3 regions of the Comamonas sp. DB36 genome follow, and region 3 is predicted to be linked to each of the others. Evidence: predicted binding sites of a transcription regulator. Region 3 holds the regulator's gene; each other region holds the start of a gene.

Evidence for each region. Region 3 encodes sigma-54, which starts transcription at its own class of promoters, with help from an activator protein. Its sites were predicted from a motif close to TGGCANGNAANCTGCTTT; they were not measured.
Region 1: a site for sigma-54 is predicted at 3,701-3,718, ahead of glnA (type I glutamate--ammonia ligase). Genes of this name have one in related genera too.
Region 2: a site for sigma-54 is predicted at 2,765-2,782, ahead of ACSVDO_RS01175 (ammonium transporter). Genes of this name have one in related genera too.

What each region holds. Positions count from the first base shown of each region.
Region 1 is NZ_CP196631.1:1,255,622-1,261,875, forward strand. It holds gene ACSVDO_RS05970 (YncE family protein) at 1-43, shown strand, start outside; gene ACSVDO_RS05975 (polysaccharide deacetylase family protein) at 48-848, shown strand; gene ACSVDO_RS05980 (sterol desaturase family protein) at 860-1,837, shown strand; gene ACSVDO_RS05985 (EI24 domain-containing protein) at 1,863-2,750, shown strand; gene ACSVDO_RS05990 (competence/damage-inducible protein A) at 2,757-3,578, shown strand; gene glnA (type I glutamate--ammonia ligase) at 3,766-5,181, shown strand; gene ACSVDO_RS06000 (hypothetical protein) at 5,380-5,898, shown strand; gene glnL (nitrogen regulation protein NR(II)) at 5,907-6,254, shown strand, end outside.
Region 2 is NZ_CP196631.1:251,747-258,000, forward strand. It holds gene ACSVDO_RS01160 (amino acid ABC transporter permease) at 1-756, opposite strand, end outside; gene ACSVDO_RS01165 (ABC transporter substrate-binding protein) at 780-1,553, opposite strand; gene ACSVDO_RS01170 (sulfite exporter TauE/SafE family protein) at 1,695-2,453, opposite strand; gene ACSVDO_RS01175 (ammonium transporter) at 2,821-4,203, shown strand; gene ACSVDO_RS01180 (hypothetical protein) at 4,260-4,565, shown strand; gene ACSVDO_RS01185 (GMC family oxidoreductase) at 4,567-6,254, opposite strand, start outside.
Region 3 is NZ_CP196631.1:4,237,791-4,244,044, forward strand. It holds gene ACSVDO_RS19845 (THUMP domain-containing class I SAM-dependent RNA methyltransferase) at 1-1,134, opposite strand, end outside; gene ACSVDO_RS19850 (RNA polymerase factor sigma-54) at 1,206-2,777, opposite strand; gene lptB (LPS export ABC transporter ATP-binding protein) at 2,821-3,582, opposite strand; gene lptA (lipopolysaccharide transport periplasmic protein LptA) at 3,593-4,213, opposite strand; gene ACSVDO_RS19865 (thiol:disulfide interchange protein DsbA/DsbL) at 4,378-5,028, opposite strand; gene ACSVDO_RS19870 (SPOR domain-containing protein) at 5,085-5,783, opposite strand; gene argS (arginine--tRNA ligase) at 5,796-6,254, opposite strand, start outside.

The DNA of each region.
Region 1 (6,254 bases), 1.5 Mb from region 3:
GTCGCCGCACGGCGTGTGGACGCTGGCGCACGCGCCGCGCTGAAGCCATGCCGCTGCGCCGTAACGCCTTGCTCGGGGCCTGCCTGCTGGGCGCCAGCCTGCTGTCGTTCGGCGCCTGGGCCCAGGACGCCTGCAAACCGGTCTATCTGACGTTCGACACCGGCCACATGGGCGTCGCGCCGCTGGTTGCCGAAGTGCTGCAGCGCCAGCAGGTGCGCGTGACTTTCTTCGGCGCCAACGAGGCGACGAAGGAAGGCGACGGCAGCCTGGGCGAGCACTGGGCACCCTGGTGGCGCGCGCGCGCCGCCGAAGGCCATGCTTTCGCTTCCCACACCTGGTCGCATGCCTACTGGCGCGGTGATGCGGGCAGCCCCCAGGCACCGGCCTTTCGCGTCAAGCCTTCGGCCGGACCGCGCGAAGGCGAAACGTATACGCTCAGCGCCGCGGGCTACTGCGCCGAAATCAAGCAGTCGGCCGAGCGGCTGCAGCAGATCACGGGCAAGAAGCCGCTGCCGTTGTTTCGCGCGCCGGGCGGCAAGACTTCGCCCGCGCTGCTGGCCGCGGCCAGGTCCTGCGGCTGGGCGCATGTGGGCTGGTCGCCCGCGGGGTTTCTGGGCGACGAGCTGCCCAGCGAGCGCTTCAGCAACAAGGCCTTGCTGGCCCAGGCACTGCAGCGCATACGCAGCGGTGATATCTTGTTGGCGCATCTGGGCATATGGTCACGCAAGGATGCCTGGGCGCCCGCGGTGCTCGAGCCGCTGATCGTCGGGCTGAAGGAGCAGGGCTTTTGCTTTCGCACGCTGGACACACATCCTGATTACCGTGATTGGATAACGCAGACGCGTTGAGTGGAGAGGTTATGCAGGTCTTGGTGGATTGGTTCAACGCAGCGCAACAGTGGCTGTTCGAGGGCGTGGTGCAGCCGCTGCTGTTTGGTCTGGGGCTGGGCAATCTGCTCGAGGACGGCTACACGGCCACGGGCTGGCTGCTGGTCGGGCTGATCCAGCTGGTGGTGATGGTGCTGCTGATCGCGCCGCTGCAGCGCCTGTGGCCCGTCGAGGCCGTGACCGACCGGCGCGCGATACGCGTCGATATTCTTTATACGCTGGTGCACCGGTTGGGCCTGTTTCGCATCGCGCTGTTCTTCTCTATCGATCCGTTGTGGGACCATCTGTTCGGCACGCTGCGCGTGTGGGGCATGCCCACCTATCACCTCGACAATCTCTGGCCCGGCGTGACCGACCAGGCCTGGGTCAGCCTGCTGCTGTACCTCGTGGTGTTCGACCTGCTCGACTACTGGATACACCGCGGCCAGCACCATTTCGGCTGGTGGTGGAAGCTGCATGCGCTGCACCATTCGCAGCGCCAGATGACGATGTGGAGCGACAACCGCAACCATCTGCTCGACGACCTGTTGCGCGACAGCATCATCGTGCTGGTGGCGCAGATCATCGGTCTGGCACCTGGCCAGTTCGTCGCCATTGTCGCCATCACCCAGCTCAGCGAAAGCCTGCACCACGCGAATCTGCGCCTGTGGTTCGGCCGCGTGGGCGAACGGCTGTGGGTCAGCCCGCGCTTTCACCGCCGCCACCACACCATTGGAATCGGCCATGAAACGCCCGACGGCCAGCGTGTGCGCCGGGGTGGAAACAACTTCGCCGTGCTGCTGCCGGTGTGGGACATGCTGTTCGGCACGGCCAATTTCGAGCTGCGCTATGACCCTACCGGCATCCGGGATCAGGTCGAACCCGATGCCCGCGGACGCCTGCGTGACTATGGGGAAGGCTTCTGGAGTCAGCAGTGGCGCGGGGTTCTGCGTTTGATGGGTCGCGCTTGAGGCCCGCAATGGGTATCCTAGAGGCATGCGACTGCTTATCGACTCCTTCTGGCGTGCAGCAGCTTACTGTCTGCACAAACGGGTAATCCTCTGGTCCCTGGTCCCGCTGCTGTTCATGACCCTGTTGTCGACCGTGCTCGGTTACTTCTTTTGGGGGCCGACGGTGCAATGGGTGCAGGGACTGCTCGACGGCGCGGGCTGGCTGCAGACCGCCTGGGGCTGGCTGCAGGCGCGCGGCGTGGGCTTTGGCTCGGCCGCGGTGGCGCCGGTGCTGGTGGTGCTGGTCGCGATGCCCATCATTGTCGTGCTGTCGCTGCTGTTGGTCGCGCTGTGCATGGCGCCCGCGCTGGTGCGGCTGGTCGCCGAGCGGCGGTTTCCCCTGCTAGAGCGCAAGCTGGGCGGTTCGCTGCTCGCGAGCCTCGCCTGGTCGCTGGGCTCGACGCTGATCGCGCTGATTGCCCTGGTCGTTTCCGTTCCGCTGTGGTTCGTGCCGCCGCTGGTGCTGATCATCCCGCCGCTGATCTGGGGCTGGCTCACCTACCGCGTCATGGCTTTCGACGCGCTGGCCGAGCACGCGAGCAAGCGCGAGCGGCGCGTGCTGTTCCTGCGCCATCGCTACAGCCTCATGGTCATGGGCGTGGTCTGCGGCTATCTGGGCGCTGCGCCGGCCATTGTCTGGGCTTCGGGCATGCTGTTCCTGGCCGCGTTCTGGGTGCTGATTCCGCTGGCAATCTGGATCTATGCGCTGGTGTTCGCGTTCTCGTCGCTGTGGTTCGCGCATTTCTGCCTGGCGGCGCTCGAGCTGCTGCGCGCCAACCCGCAGCCGGTCGACGCCGCCGACGTGATCGTGCCCTTGGCGCCCCAGCCCGAATCTTCGGCGCAGGTGCCACCTCTTTCCTCCCCCCACAAGTGAGTGTTCATGGATTTGCAGTTTGGCGCCATCATCATTGGCGATGAGATTCTTTCGGGTAAAAGGGCAGACAAGCATCTGTCCAAGGTGATTGAACTGCTGGCGGCGCGTGGCCTGTCGCTGTCATACGCTGAATACATAGGGGACGACCGGCCGCGGCTCACGGCCGCGCTGGAGCGCGCGTTCGACAGCGCGAGCGTGGTGTTCTCGTTTGGCGGCATAGGTGCCACGCCCGACGACCATACGCGGCAATGCGCGGCCCAGGCGCTGGGCGTGCCGCTGGCGCTGCACCCGCAAGCCGTGGCGCTGATCGAGGAGCGCATGCGCGATGTCGCGGCCGAGAAGGGCGAAGTGTTCGAGCCCGGCCGGCCCGATAACCTGCACCGGCTGCAGATGGGCAATTTTCCGCAGGGCGCAAGCATCATCGCCAACCCCTACAACAAGATTCCCGGTTTTTCCTGCGCGGGCCGCGCGGGCGGTGCCGTGCATTTCGTGCCCGGCTTTCCCGTCATGGCCTGGCCCATGGTTGAAAGCGTGCTCGACCAGCACTATGCGCCGCTGTTCCATGGCCCTGCGCGGCAGGAGCGTTCGGTGCTGGTTTTTGGCGTGGGGGAGGCTACACTCACGCCGCTGATGCAGCAACTCGAAGCCGCCCATGGCGACATCCGGGTGTTCAGCCTGCCCAGCGTGGACCATGCGGTGCACGGCGCGCATGTCGAGCTCGGCATCAAGGGCCTGGCCACGGCGGTCGAATCCGCCTGGCCTGCACTGATTGAGGGATTGCACTCTATTGGTGCGAAGTACAGCACCGAAGTGGTGCGAAATGGGTGATTTTTTTCGGCATCGCAGAATTGCACCGTTTTGGTGAAGCTCGGCGCTGCCATGGTACGGTGCCTGCCTTTGGGCGAGCGGGTGAGCACCAGCGAATACGGCAATCGGAGTGCGTGCAAAGTTGGCACGCAAACTGCTTGAAGTATTGCAACATTTTTTGAACAAGCCGTTTTTGCAGGAGACCCTGATGGCTAAGACCGTTGCAGATGTGATGAAGATGGTGAAGGAGAACGAGGTCAAGTTTGTTGACCTGCGTTTCACCGATACCCGCGGCAAGGAACAGCACGTGACCGTGCCTGTGTCGCACTTCGATGAAGACAAGTTCACTTCGGGCCATGCATTCGACGGCTCCTCGGTGGCTGGCTGGAAGGGCATTGAAGCCTCGGACATGCAATTGATGCCCGATCCCGCCACCGCGAACATCGACCCCTTCTTCGAAGAAACCACGCTGTTCCTGCAGTGTGACGTGATCGAACCCAGCGACGGCAAGGCCTACGACCGCGATCCGCGTTCCATCGCCAAGCGCGCTGAAGCCTACCTGAAGGCATCGGGCCTGGGCGATACCGCCTACTTCGGACCCGAGCCAGAATTCTTCATTTTCGACGGCGTGCGCTGGACCAACGAACCCGGCCACGTGAGCTTCGAGATCGAAGAGTACGAAGCCCCCTGGAACACCGGCACCAAGTTCGATTCCGGCAACCGCGGCCACCGTCCCACGACCAAGGGCGGCTACTTCCCCGTGCCTCCCGTCGACAGCACGCAAGACATGCGCGCCGAGATGTCGCTGATCCTCGAATCGCTGGGCATTCCGGTCGAAGTGTTCCACCACGAAGTGGCGGGCGCAGGCCAGAACGAAATCGGTACGCGCTTCTCCACGCTGGTGGAACGCGCCGACTGGACGCAGCAGCTCAAGTACGTCGTCTGGAACGTGGCCAACACCTATGGCAAGACGGCCACCTTCATGCCCAAGCCCTACGCTGGCGACAACGGCTCGGGCATGCACGTGCACCAGTCGGTCTGGAAAGACGGCAAGAACCTGTTTGCCGGCGACGGCTATGCCGGTCTGTCTGACTACGCGCTGTACTACATCGGCGGCATCATCAAGCACGCCCGTGCACTGAACGCCATCACGAACCCCGGCACCAACAGCTACAAGCGTCTGGTCCCCGGCTTCGAAGCTCCGGTCAAGCTGGCCTACTCGGCCAAGAACCGTTCGGCTTCGATCCGTATTCCTTACGTGTCCAACCCCAAGGGCCGCCGCATCGAAGCGCGCTTCCCCGATCCACTGGCCAACCCTTACCTGTGCTTCTCGGCACTGCTGATGGCGGGTCTGGACGGCGTGGAAAACAAGATCCATCCCGGCGAAGCCGCGACCAAGGATCTGTACCATCTGCCCCCGGAAGAAGACAAGCTGGTGCCCACCGTGTGCCACAGCCTGGACCAGGCCCTCGAAGCCCTGGACGCCGACCGCGCGTTCCTGACCAAGGGTGGCGTGTTCTCGGACTCCATGCTCGATGCCTATATCGAACTGAAGATGACCGAAGTGACGCGTTTCCGCCAGGCCGTGCACCCTGTCGAATACGACATGTACTACTCGCTCTGATGGAGCCAGCTGCCGCCCCGCAAGGGGCGCAGCACAAGAAAGCGGCGCAAGCCGCTTTTTTTTCGCCTCCACGGCGTGTGCAATGTGGGCGCACGCGCACAGCGCGCGGGGCAATTCGCCTGTTTGTCACCGGATCAGGCGATACTGTTGGTTACTGCGCCGCGCCTGTCCGCAGGCCAACGGTGACCGAGGACTGTGATGAAAAAACTGCTTGTACTCCTGTTATTGCCGCTGCTCGCACCCCTGGCTTCGGCCCAGAGCACGATCTACCGCTGTGGCAATGAATACACCAACAATGCGACCAGCGCCAAGGAGCGCGGTTGCAAGCCCGTGGAAGGCGGTCATGTGACCGTGATCCATGGCGGCCCGCCACCCGGTGCCTCGGCGGCACCCGCGGCGCCGGCCGCACGCAGCGGCGCCGCGCCCGCACCTGCACCGCGCGCCGAAGGCAGCGCCCAGCGCGTGCGCGATTCGGACGCGCGCGCCATCCTGCAGGGCGAGCTCGCCAAGTCGCAGGAACGCCTGGCCCAACTGGAGCTCGAATACAACAACGGCAGCCCCGAGCGCTCGGCGCTGGAGCTGCGCAATCCCCAGGGCTATATCGAGCGCACGGCCAGCCTCAAGGCGCAGATCGCGCGCTACCAGAGCGACATCGCGGGTCTGCGCCGGGAAATTGCCCGCCTGCCGGCAGCCGCTGCCGATGTGCCCGTCAACTGAAGGCGTACATGCCCCTTTCCCTCGAGAAACGGCGCCCGGAAAGCGCCTACCATGTCTTCGATTCGCTCTGTACCCTGACGGCCGTGCTGGCGCTTGACGGTTCGGTGCTGTTTGCCAATGCGGCGCTGGAGAACGCGCTGGGCCTGTCGCGGCGCATGCTCGAAGGCAGCGACTTTTCCGAACACTTTGTCGACCCGGCGCTGCTGCACAAGGCCATGGACGGCGCGCGCGTGCAGGACTATGCGGCGCTGCGCTTCGAAGCCAGCCTGCGCCGCCAGGCCAAGGAGTCGATTCCCATGCAGGTGATCGTGTCGATCGCCGAAGGCTCGGGCCATGTGCTGCTCGAGATGTCGCCG
Region 2 (6,254 bases), 500 kb from region 3:
GCGGTATTCGATCGCCTGGGTCGCCTGGGTCACGAGCGTGGTCAGCACCAGATAGGTCAGCGCCACCGTGCTGAGCGTGGCGATGGGCTGGAAAGTCGTCGACTGCAGGCGGTTGCCGACATTGGTCAGCTCGACCACGCCTATCGCATAGGCCAGCGACGAATCCTTGAGCAGCGCGACGAAGTTGCTGACCAGCGGCGGCAGCGCCATCTTGAACGCCTGGGGCATGACCACGTCGAGAAACACATGGCGCCGGCCCAGGCCCAGCGCGCGTGCGGCCTCGGTCTGGCCCTGGGGCACGGCCAGCAGGCCGGCGCGAATCGCTTCGCTGTTGTAGGCGCCCGCATTGAGCCCCAGCGCCAACACCGCCGCCGCGAACTCGGGCAGGCGCAGTCCGGGGATGAGCAGCGGCAGCGCAAAATAGACGAACAGGATCTGCACCAGCAGCGGCGTGCCGCGTATCACCCAGAGGTAGAAGCGCGCACCCCAGCGCAGCAGCGTCCAGCGTGACGTGCGCGCCAGCGCCGTCGCCGTGCCCAGCAGCAGCCCCAGGCCGCCGCTGACCAGCGTGAGCCACAGCGTGGTGCGCGCGCCGTCGGCAAATATCTGCGCGCTCGAGCCTATGGGTTCGGGCAGCCAGGAAAACAGCCAGCCCAGCGCGGCCACGACCAGCACCAGCAGCAGCAGCGCCGTGACCAGCGTCGCGTTGCTGCGCTGCAGGCGCGTCCAGTGTGCGGGCCAGAAGGCAATGGGCATGGGATGCCTTGTGTGTGGCCGGCTCAGCGCGGTGCGGGGCAGCGTATGTCTTCCTGGAAGTACTTCTGCGCGACCTTGGCATAGCTGCCGTCGGCCATCACGGCCTGCAGCGCCTGCGACCAGGCGTCAGCCAGGCCGGTGTTGCCCAGCGCCATGGCCGCCGCAATGCGCTCGACGGTGACCATCTCGCCCAGATGAAAGCCCGCTGCGGGAGACTTGCGCAGCAGCTCCTTGGCGACGAAGCGGTCGGTGACCATGGCATCGACGCGCTTGGAAACCAGCGCGCTGCGCGCATCGGCATCGGTGGGGAAGTTCTTCACCGCCTGCACGCCCGGCAGGCGCTGGACTTCGGCCGCATAGGTTGTGCCGGTCTGCACCGCGATGAGCTTGCCCTTGAGATCGCTGGCGCTGCGCAGCTTGGGCGTCAGCGAGACGATGGTGCCGCCCGAGCAATAGTGCGGCGCGGCAAAGGTCACGGCCTTGGCGCGCTCCGGCGTGATCGCATGCGAGGCAATGACCACGTCCCAGCGGTCCTGCTGCAGTCCCGTGAGCAGCGCATCGAAGCCCAACGCCTTCCATTGCGGCTGTAGCCCCATCTTGTGCGCCACGAGTTCGGCGATTTCGACCTCGAAACCGGTGAGCTGCTTGCCCTGGAAGAAATTGAACGGCGCGTAGTGGCCCTCGGTCGCGATGCGCAGCGTGCCCTCCTTGCGCACCGATTCCAGCGGCCGCGCCTGCGCGGCGGTGGCGGCCACGCACAGCGCGGCCAAAAGCGTGACGGCGGGCAGAATTCTCATGCGCATCTCCTGGAGGACAGGGCTTGACCCCTGCCGCCATGATCGCGCCTGCCACCGGCCCGGCGCAACCCGGAAAAGTTCGCATCGCCTTGCCTTATGCGGCCTACATGGCTTGCAAGTGCTTGCTGACTTGGAGTGCGCTCAGCGCAGAAAGGCGTCGTAGCCGGTCTTGAGGATCAGCACGCTGACCACGAGAATGAAGATGCTGCGCACGAAGCCCGTGCCATGGCGCAAGGCCATGTAGGTGCCGAGCATGCTGCCCATGACGTTCGCCAGCGCCAGAGGAAGCGCGAAATGCCACCAGACATGGCCCTTGAGGCTGAACAGCACGATGGCCGCGACATTGGTCGCGATGTTGAGCAGCTTGGCCGAGACCGAGGCGTTGAGGAAGTCGTAGCCCAGCAGGCGCACGAACAGGAACACGAAGAAGCTGCCCGTGCCCGGGCCGAAGAAGCCGTCGTAGAAGCCAATCACCAGGCCTATGGTGCAGGCCATCAGCGTTTCGGCGCGGCCCGTGAAGCGCGGCGCGTGGTTGCGGCCCATGTCCTTCTTGAGCAGCGTGTAGATCAGCACCAGCACCAGCACCACCGGCAGCAGCTTGCGCAGGAAGTCCGATGAGATGACGGTCACCGCCCAGGCACCGGCAAACGAGCCCGCGAAGCTCACCAGGATGGCCGGGGTCAGCGGGCCCCAGGGAATGCGCACGCGCCGGCCATATTGCCAGGCCGACATGGTCGTGCCCCAAACCGATGCACTTTTGCCCGTGCCCAGCAGCGTGGCCGGGGGCGCATGGGGAAACGCCGCGAAAATCGCCGGCACGAGGATCAAACCACCCCCGCCAACGATGGCATCGACAAACCCGGCCAGCATAGAAGCCAGCGAAACAAAGAGCCATTCCATAGGGCCGAGATTGTCGCACCGTCAGGGTGCATGCCGGCCCGGGGGACGCCCAATAAAAAAGCGCCGGACTGGGCCGGCGCTCTGTAAAGGCATCTCGCTGTATGCTTTTTGAATATTGGTCTATTTCTATGTCGAGTAGTGTCTCCTCGGCCCCTCTTCGTCGCACCGAGGTGCACTTGAGTGGTTGGACTGTACTGCTTGCACTCGCTTGGTGCATTGGGAGTTTCCCGGAGTGAACAGGTATCCAGGGGAGGCTCAATATGTATCTAGTGTGACTGTTTGCAAATAAAAGCGCGTATTTGCAGCGGTTTTGGCACGTCCTGTGCTTGCCTGCCTGTCAGCAACCACTCTTTCCCGGAGGCATGGCATGGACATGACAGGCAGGCAAGGCTTATCCAGGCGCGGCCGCGCAGCGCGGGCCGCTGGCGGGCTCACGGGGGGCGCGGCGTTCGCCAGCTGGGTGCTGCCCGCCAGCGCCGCAGGCGAGAGCGCCGCGGCCAGCGCTCCGCTGACGGCCCCGGCCATGGTTCCGATGGGCGCGCTCAACGGCGCCGACACCGGCTGGCTCATGGTCTGCACAGCCTTGGTGCTGCTGATGACGCTGCCCGGCGTGGCGCTGTTCTATGCGGGCATGGTGCGGCGCAAGAACGTGCTCAACACGCTGGCCAGCGTGCTGCTCGTGGCCTGCGTGGTCAGCGTGCTGTGGTTCGCGGCTGGCTATTCGCTGGCGTTCACACCCGGCGACGGCATTCTTGGCGGCTTGTCGCGCCTGGGTTTCGCCGGCCTGGACCCCGACTGGGCAGGCCAGCGGGTCAGCGTGAGCCATATGGCGCCCAACGTGCCCGAAGCGGCCTTCGCGATGTTCCAGCTGTCGTTCGCGGTGATCACGGCGGCGCTGCTGGTGGGCGCGCTGGTCGAGCGCATGCGGTTCACGGCGCTGCTGGTGTTCATCGCCTTGTGGACCTTGGCCGTCTACGTGCCGGTCGCGCACTGGGTCTGGGAGCCCGGTGGCTGGCTCGCGCGCCTGGGCGCGCTGGATTTCGCCGGCGGCACGGTGGTGCATGTCAATGCGGGCGCGGCGGGCCTGGCCTGCGCCTGGTATCTGGGCCCGCGCCAGGGCTATGGCCGCGAAGCCTTCGAGCCCTACAACCTGGGCTGGACCATGCTGGGCGCGAGCCTGCTGCTCATTGGCTGGTTCGGCTTCAACGCCGGCTCGGCGCTGGCCGCCGACAGCCGCGCAGCGCTGGCGCTGGCCGTGACGCATCTGGCGGCCGCGGGCGGCGCGCTCGGCTGGCTGATTGCCGAATGGCTGCTGCGCCGGCGCGCTTCGCTGCTGGGCCTGTGTTCGGGACTGGTCGCGGGGCTGGTGGCGATCACGCCCGCGGCCGGCTATGTGGGCCTGGGCCCGGCGCTGCTGATCGGCCTGATCGCGGGCGCGGTCTGCTACTGGGGCGCGACCGGGCTCAAGCGCGCGCTGGGCGCCGACGATGCGCTCGACGTGTTCGGCGTGCATGGCGTGGGCGGCATTGTCGGCTCGCTGCTCACGGGCGTTTTTGCCAGCCGTACCATCGCCGGCGTGCAGGGGCAGATCGGCACGCAGATGCTGACGGTGCTCGTGGTCGCGGTGTTCAGCTTTGTCGCCACCGGCGTGCTGCTGTGGCTGACCGACCGTATCGTGGGACTGCGCGTGTCCGATGCCAGCGAGCAGACCGGGCTCGATCTGTCGCTGCACCGCGAGCGCCTGGGCTGAGAGCAGGTACCCGTGCGGCGACGCGCGGGCGTTGAATCCAGAAGCAGGAGTTTGCGATGCTTGACAGTGAAAGACTGGCCGTGGCCGCCCATGTGCACGTGCTGCTGCGGCGCAAGACCGGGCGCGTGACCGACACCGAATGGATGGCCTGCAATGCCGATTACGCGCGCGAAGTGGTACGCTTTTGCCGCCTGCGCGCCCAGCAGGACGCGCTGCCCGAACTCGGCGAATGGGCGGACAAGCTCGAGCGCGCGATGCAGCTCGCGCCGGCCGCGTTGCCCGCGGGCTTTGCAGCCGCTCCCGCGCTGAGCCGCACGCCGCCCGCGGGCGGCGTCGAGCGCTATGTGGGCGGCATACGCTAGTTCAGGCCACCACGGGAATGCGTGCCTCGGGCGCGGGTTCCTGCACGGCGCTGACGGCCGGCTGACCCTTGCGTATCCATTCGGCGACCTTCTCGGCCATCATCAGCGTGGGCGAGTTGGTGTTGCCGCTGGTGATGGTGGGCATCGCGCCCGCGTCGACCACGCGCAGCGCGGCAATGCCGCGCACGCGCAGCTGGCTGTCGAGCACGGCCATGGGATCGTCGTCACGCCCCATCTTGGTCGTTCCCACGGGGTGGAAGATGGTCGTGGCGATATCGCCCGCCAGGCGCGCGAGCTCCTCGTCGGTCTGGAACTGCACGCCGGGCTTGTACTCCTCGGGCGCGAAGCGCGCCAGCGCGGGCTGGGCGACGATGCGCCGCGTGAGTCGCAGGCTGTCGGCCGCGACCTGGCGGTCTTCGTCGGTGCTGAGGTAGTTGGGCGCGATCGCCGGCGCCTGGCGGTAGTCGGCGCTGCGGATCTGCACCGTGCCGCGGCTCGTGGGGTTCAGGTTGCAGACGCTGGCGGTGAACGCCGGGAACGCATGCAGGGGCTCGCCAAACGCGTCCAGCGACAGCGGCTGCACGTGGTATTCGAGGTTGGGGTGGGGCAGTTCGGGGCGGCTGCGCGTGAACGCGCCGAGCTGCGACGGTGCCATGCTCATAGGCCCGCTGCGCTTGAACGCGTACTCCATGCCTATCTTTGCCTTGCCCAGCAGGCTGGAGGCGAGCACATTGAGCGTGGGCGCGCCCTGCACCTTGAATACCGTGCGGATCTGCAGATGGTCCTGCAGGTTGGCGCCCACGCCGGGCAGGTCCTTGACCACGGGAATGCCATGCTTTTGCAGCAGCGCCGCCGGGCCTATGCCCGACAGCTGCAGCAGCTGCGGCGAATTGATCGCGCCCGCGCAGACCAGCACTTCGCAGGTCGCGTGCACGGTCTCGAGGCCGTCGCCGGTCGCGACTTCGACGCCGGTGCAGCGCTGGCTGCCGTCGGCCTGGGTCTCGACGATCAGCCGCGTCGCCTGGGCCATGGTCCACATCTCGAAATTCGCGCGGCCGTAGCAGGCGGGGCGCAGAAAGGCCTTGGCCGTGTTCCAGCGCCAGCCGGCCTTCTGGTTGACTTCGAAATAGCCCACGCCTTCGTTGTCGCCACCGTTGAAGTCGTCGCTGGCCGGAATGCCGCTTTGCTGCGCGGCCTGCGAAAACGCGTCGAGGATGTCCCAGCGCAGGCGCTGCTTCTCCACGCGCCACTCGCCCGTGCTGCCGTTGGTCTTGTTGCCGTGCAGGCCCTTGAAGCGCGCGTCGGCAGGAGCATCGGTTTTTGCGTCCGCGTCCAGCCGCCAATGGTCTTCGTGGCGCATGAAATGCGGCAGGCTGTTTTCCCAGCGCCAGGCGTCGTCGCCCGTGAGTTGGGCCCACTGGTCATAGTCGCGCGCCTGGCCGCGCATGTAGATCATGCCGTTGATGCTGCTGCAGCCGCCCAGCGTCTTGCCGCGCGGATAGCGCAGGCTGCGGCCGTTGAGCCCGGGCTCGGCTTCGGTCTGGTAGAGCCAGTCGGTGCGCGGATTGCCTATGCAGTAGAGATAACCCACGGGGATGTGGATCCAGTGGTAGTCGTCCTTGCGCCCGGCCTCGATCAGCAGCACGCGCTTGCTGCGGTCGGCGCTCAGGCGGTTGCACAGCAGGGCGC
Region 3 (6,254 bases):
GGGCAGCTTGAGGTCGGGCGTGAGCATCCACGCCTGCCAGCCGCTGTAGTTCTTCTTCCAGTGCGAGGCGAGTTCATTGAAGAACTCGACGCCGTCCTCGGTCTGCGCGGTCTCGCGGCCCACCTGCTCCACCTGGCCCATGCGCTCGGCCGCATTGCGGCCCGCGGTGCCGGCCGCGGCGATACGCTCGCCGTAAGGCGGGTTCAGCACCATCACGCCGGGCTGCTCGCTGGGCGGCATGCGCTGCAGCGCATCACCGCCGCGCAGATTCACGGCCCGGGCCACGCCCGCGCGCTCGGCATTGCGTTCGGCGAAATCGACCATGCGGTGCGAGACGTCGGAGCCATAGATGCCCACCGGGCTTTCGCAGATCGCGTCTTCGGCCTGGCGCACGATGGCTTCCCAGACATGGGGCTGGAACGGCACGAGCTTCTCGAACGCAAAGCGGCGCTGGATGCCCGGAGGAATCCTGCAGGCGATCTGCGCGGCCTCGATCACCACCGTGCCGCTGCCGCAGCAGGGGTCGTACAGCGGCTGCGGATTGTCGCCATGCGGGTCCCAGCCGGTGGCGGCAATCATTGCCGCGGCCAGCGTTTCCTTGAGCGGGGCATCGCCCTTGTCTTCGCGCCAGCCGCGCTTGAACAGCGCTTCGCCCGAAGTGTCCATGTAGATGGTTGCCTCGTCCGTGGTCAAGTGCAGGTGCACGCGCACGTCGGGATAACGGGTCTCGACGTCGGGGCGCACGCCGGTCTTGGCGCGGAAGCGGTCGGCGATCGCGTCCTTGACGCGCAGCGCGGCGAAATTCAGGCTGGTCAGCGGGCTGTGCTGGGACGTGACTTCGATCTTGAAGCTCTGGCGCGGAGTGAACCAGATTTCCCAGGCCACTTCGCTGGCCGCGCGGTACAGGTCGTTCTCGTTGCGGTACTGCGAGGTCGACAACTGCACCAGCACGCGCTGCGCGAGCCGGCTGTGCAGGTTGAGCAGCAGCGCATCGCGCCACGAGGCGCGCAGCATCACGCCGCCGCGGCCGACGAGCAGGTCGTGTCCCGTGAGCCCCGTGATACGGTGGGCCTCATCGGCCAGATAGTCCTCAACGCCGGCGGCGCAGGGCAAAAACAGTTGCAGTTGATTCATAGCAGGGGGGCAAGGATACGCGTTTGCCGTGAAGTGCGAACATTCGAGGTCATGTTGCCAGACCCTGGGCGCTACAGCGACTTGCGCAGATTGGCCGGCGCGATCTTCAGCACGTCGCGGTATTTGGCCACGGTGCGGCGCGCGCACTCGATGCCCTGCTCCTTGAGCATGTCGGCCAGCTGGCTGTCCGACAGCGGCTTGAGCGGGTTCTCGGCCGCGACGAACTGCTTGATCAGCGCGCGCACCGCAGTGCTCGACGCATTGCCGCCGGTCTCGGTGCCCAGGCCCGAGCCGAAGAAATACTTGAGTTCATAGGTGCCCATGGGCGTCGACATGTACTTGGCCGTGGTCACGCGGCTGATCGTCGACTCGTGCAGGCCCAGTTCATCGGCGATGTCGCGCAGCACCAGCGGGCGCATCGCGAGTTCGCCATGGGTGAAGAAGTTCTTCTGCCGCTGCACGATGGCCTGCGACACGCGCAGGATGGTGTCGAAGCGCTGCTGAATGTTCTTGATGAACCAGCGCGCCTCCTGCAGCCGCTGCTGCAGTCCCGCATGCCCTTCGCTGCCCTTGTGGCCGCGCAAGGCGTTGGCATAGATGTCGTGCACGCGCAGCCGCGGCATCACGTCGGGGTTGAGCTGCACGCTGAACTGCGGCTGGCCGTCGCCGCTGCTGCGCGCCATCTTGCGCACCAGCACGTCGGGCACGACCAGATTGCGCTCCACGTCGGCAAAGCGCCGGCCGGGCCGGGGCTCCAGCCGCGCGATCAGGGCCATGGCCGCGCGAATGCGTTCGTCGCTCGCGCCGCAGGCCTGCATCAGCCGGCGCACATCGCGCCGGGCCAGCAGGTCCATGGGCTGCTCGCAGATGCGCAGCGCGGTCTGCACGGTCGCGGCGTCGGTGTGTTCGTCATCGCGCGCCGCCAGGTGCTTGAGCTGCAGCGTGAGGCATTCGGCCAGGTTGCGCGCGCCCACGCCCACGGGTTCGAGCGACTGCAGCAGGCGCAGCGCCACGGTGAAATGGTGGACCAGCTCTTCCTGCTCCTCGAGCGCGTCGGGCCCGGCCAGGCCCGCGGCGAGTTCCTCGAGCGGGTCCTCGAGATAGCCATGTTCGTTGAGCGATTCGATCATGAAGCGCAGCGCCGCGCGATCGACATCGCCCAGGCGCAGCGACAGCGCCTGGCGGTGCAGGAAATCGGTCAGCGACTCATGTCCATGTGCCAGATCCTGGGCTTCGGTGTCGTCGTCGCCGCTGCGCGCGCGCGCTTCGCCGCCCCATTCGCTGTCGTCGGGCGCCAGATCGGCGCTGCCGTCGCCTTCCCAATCGGGTGCGGCATCGGCCGCGGCCGTGACTTCGCTGCCGTCGGTTTCGCTGCTGCTGGATTTCTCGCTGGTCGACGCAGTCGATGCGTAGGCGTCGTCGGCATAGTCGTCGCGCTGCGCGGGCACATCGGATTGCGCCAGGCCGAACTCCTCGCGCTCGGCTTCCTCGGTGGTGCGTTCCAGGAACGGATTGTCGTCGAGCATGTGCTCGACTTCCTGGCTCAGCTCCAGCGTCGAGAGCTGCAGCAGCCAGATCGATTGCTGCAGCTGGGGCGTGAGTGCGAGATGCTGCGATACACGTAGAGACAGACCCGGCTTCAACAGCATTCCCCCTCAGACCGACACAAGCTCATGCACATGGCCATCACATCCGGAAGTGCTCGCCGAGGTAGACCCGGCGTACATCGGCGTTTTCCACGATCTCCGCAGGCGTGCCCTGCGCCAGCACATGGCCGTCGCTGATGATGAAGGCGTGATCGCAGATGCCCAGCGTTTCGCGCACGTTGTGATCGGTGATCAGTACACCGATGCCGCGCGCCTTGAGAAAGCCGATGATGCGCTGGATCTCGATCACGGCAATGGGATCGATACCGGCAAAAGGCTCGTCCAGCAGAATGAAGCGCGGCTGGGTCGCCAGCGCACGCGCGATCTCGACGCGCCGGCGTTCGCCGCCCGACAGCGCCAGCGCAGGCGATTCGCGCAGATGGTCAACGCGCAGCTCCTGCAGCAGCGCCAGCAGGCGGCGCTCGATTTCGTCGCGCGTCAGCGGCTTGCCGTCATCGTCGCGCTGCAGTTCGAGCACCGCGCGCACATTGTCTTCGACACTGAGCTTGCGAAAGATCGACGCCTCCTGCGGCAGATACGACAGCCCAAGGCGAGAGCGCTGGTGGATGGGCATGTTGCCCACCGCCTGGCCGTCGATGAAGATGTCGCCGGCATCGCAGCGCACCAGGCCCACGATCATGTAGAACGACGTGGTCTTGCCCGCGCCATTGGGTCCCAGCAGGCCCACGACTTCGCCTTTTTGCACCGCCAGCGAGACGTCCTTGACGACCTTGCGGCTGCCATAGGATTTGGCCAGGTGCTTGACTTCAAGGCGGCTGGATTCGGGCGGGGTTGGGTTCACGGAGCGCGGCTCATTTCTTCGGTTCGATGGTCATGCTGGGACGCAGGTTGGCGGCCGGCGCGGCAGGCGGGGCCGGCGGCTGCTCCTTGGGCGCGAGCACGGCGCGCACCCGCCCTCCCGAAGCCGTGCTGCCGCCGCCTGGCGCACGGGCCTGGCCGTCGACGGTGAACACATCGGTGAGGTTGTTGTAGACGATGACCGCGCCCGTGATCTCGTCGCTCAGCGCCGTGCCGCGGTAGCGGCGCAGTTCGCCGCGGCGTATCAGCTTGACGTTGTCGACCTTGCCGTCGTACTCGATGACTTCGGCCTCGCCTTCGACATACTCATCGGGCTGACCCGGCAAGGTGTCGCGCTTTTGCCGGAAAAACGCGCGCTTGCCCGGTGCCGCGATCACGGTGCCGAACTGATAGCCCTCGGCATCCTGGCGCACGTCGAGCTGCGCGCCGCGCAGCACGATAGTGCCCTTGGTCATCACCACGTTGCCGGTGAAGACACTGGTCTGCTTGAGTTCATCGTGGCGCAGTGCATCGGCCTCGATGTTCATGGGCTTGTTGCGGTCGGCCTTTTCGGCCTGCACCGTGCCGCAGACAAGGGCTGAAAGCAATAGGAGGGGGAGTAGGCGTTTTTTCATGGAGGGCACGAATCTTGCGACCATTGTAGGGCGTGTCACCCATTAATTCGCCACGCCCTGACATGAACCAGGGGATGAAAGGCCGGACAGCCGCAGGCCCGAGCGAAGCGCGCACACAAAAAAGCCCGCGCAAGGCGGGCTGGTGCGGCATGTGCCGGGCGCTATCAGCCCTTGCGGCTCACGGCGATCAGGTGATCGGTCACGCGCAGCACATTGGCCATGTTGCCGGCCATCGTGCCATCGGTGTAGAAGCGCCCGGCCACGCCGATCGAAGGCACGCCTTCGACGTTGTAGTCCTGCTGCAGCTGGGTCGCCTTGCGCACCTGGTTGGACACGGTGAACGAGTTGTAGGCTTCCTTGAACTTGTTCACATCCACGCCCTGCTTGCCGACCCAGGCAAAGATGTCGTCATCCTTGGCCAGGCGGTTGCGCTCGACGTGGATTGCCTGGAACACCTTGGTGTGGACTTCATCGAGCTTGCCCATGGCGAGCAGCGCGTAGTACAGCTTTTGCTGGGGAACGAAGCTGGCATTGAAGCCCACGGGCACGCGCTGCACCACCACATCGGCGGGCGCCGCCGACTTCCAGGCCGCGAACGCCGGCTCGAAAGCATGGCAATGCGGGCAGCTGTACCAGAAGAACTCGATCACCTCGACCTTGCCGGCGCCGGCGGTGGTCGCCACGGGCTTGGACAGCTTGGCGTAATCCTTGCCTTCCTTGAACGCGGCCTGGGCCAGAGCAGGCGTGGCGACAAAGGAAAAAGCGGAAGCGGAAGCTGCCGCAGCGGCAGCCAGAGAAAACTCACGGCGTTTCATGAAACAACACTCCTTGTTCGGTTCTGATAGGTCAGAGGGCGGGCGCGCTAAAAAGTTCAGCGCTGCACCCGCACCAGCGCGGAATCCACGCCCGCGCCTTCGAGCTTGCCCTTGAGCTGCTCGGCGTCATCGCGCTTGGCGAACGGACCTACGCGCACACGAAACACGGTGCGGCCGTTCTGTTCGCGCTCGCTGACCCGCGACTCCCAGCCCAGCATGGCAAGCTTGGCGCGCTGGGCTTCCGCATCGGACGGGCTGCGGAAAGCGCCGGCCTGCACGAAGTAGTTGAAGCTTTCTGCGGCGCTGGCCTCGGCCGACTTGGCCTTGACCAGATCGCCCAGCGGATCGCTGGACGCCGCCGCCTTGGCGTCCGCCTTGGCGTCCGGTTTGGTGCCGGCAGACGTCGTGGCGGTGACCGGTGCCACGGGCTGGCTGGTCGGCACATCGGTAGGCGCCGCGGTCACTCCTGCCGTGGCAGGCGCTGCCACCCCGCCCGTCACCGCTCCGGTCGCCGCATCGGGCGCCGCGGGCACGGTGATGCGCGCCGGGTTCTTGCCGTACAGCGGAGAGTTCGGATCCCAATCCTTGTTCTTCTTGGCCTCGGCCGCATCCTGGTCGGCGTTCTTCGACGATTTGCTGAGGAAAGGAACGGGCACCTTGCTGACATATACCGCCACGCCCAGGGCTGCGCCCAGGCCGACGATGATGCCAAGAATGATGCCGAGAATGGTGCCGCCGCGTTGCTGTTTCTTCATGGTGTGATCGGTTTACATGCGTTCTGGAGCGGACACGCCCAGCACTGCCAGACCATTGTGCAACACCTGGCGGGTCGCGCTGATCAACGCCAGGCGCGCCAGCTTGACGGCCTCGTCGTCGACCAGAATGCGTTCGGCGTCGTAGTAGCTGTGATAGGCAGCGGCCAGATCACGCAGGTAGAACGTCACGTCGTGCGGGGCATTGCCCTGGGCGGCGGCCGTCAGCATGTCGGGGTACTTGGCCAGCTGCAGCATCAGCGCCTGCGCCTGCGGGCCTTCGAGCGCCGACAGGTCCACGCTCTTGAGCTGCGCCGCATCGCCGCCCCAGGCCTTGAGCACCGAGCAGATGCGCGCATGGGCGTACTGCACGTAGTAGACCGGGTTGTCGTTGTTCTGCGCCACCGCCAGATCGACATCGAAGGTGTATTCGGTGTCGGGCTTGCGGCTCAGCAGGAAGAAGCGCACCGCGTC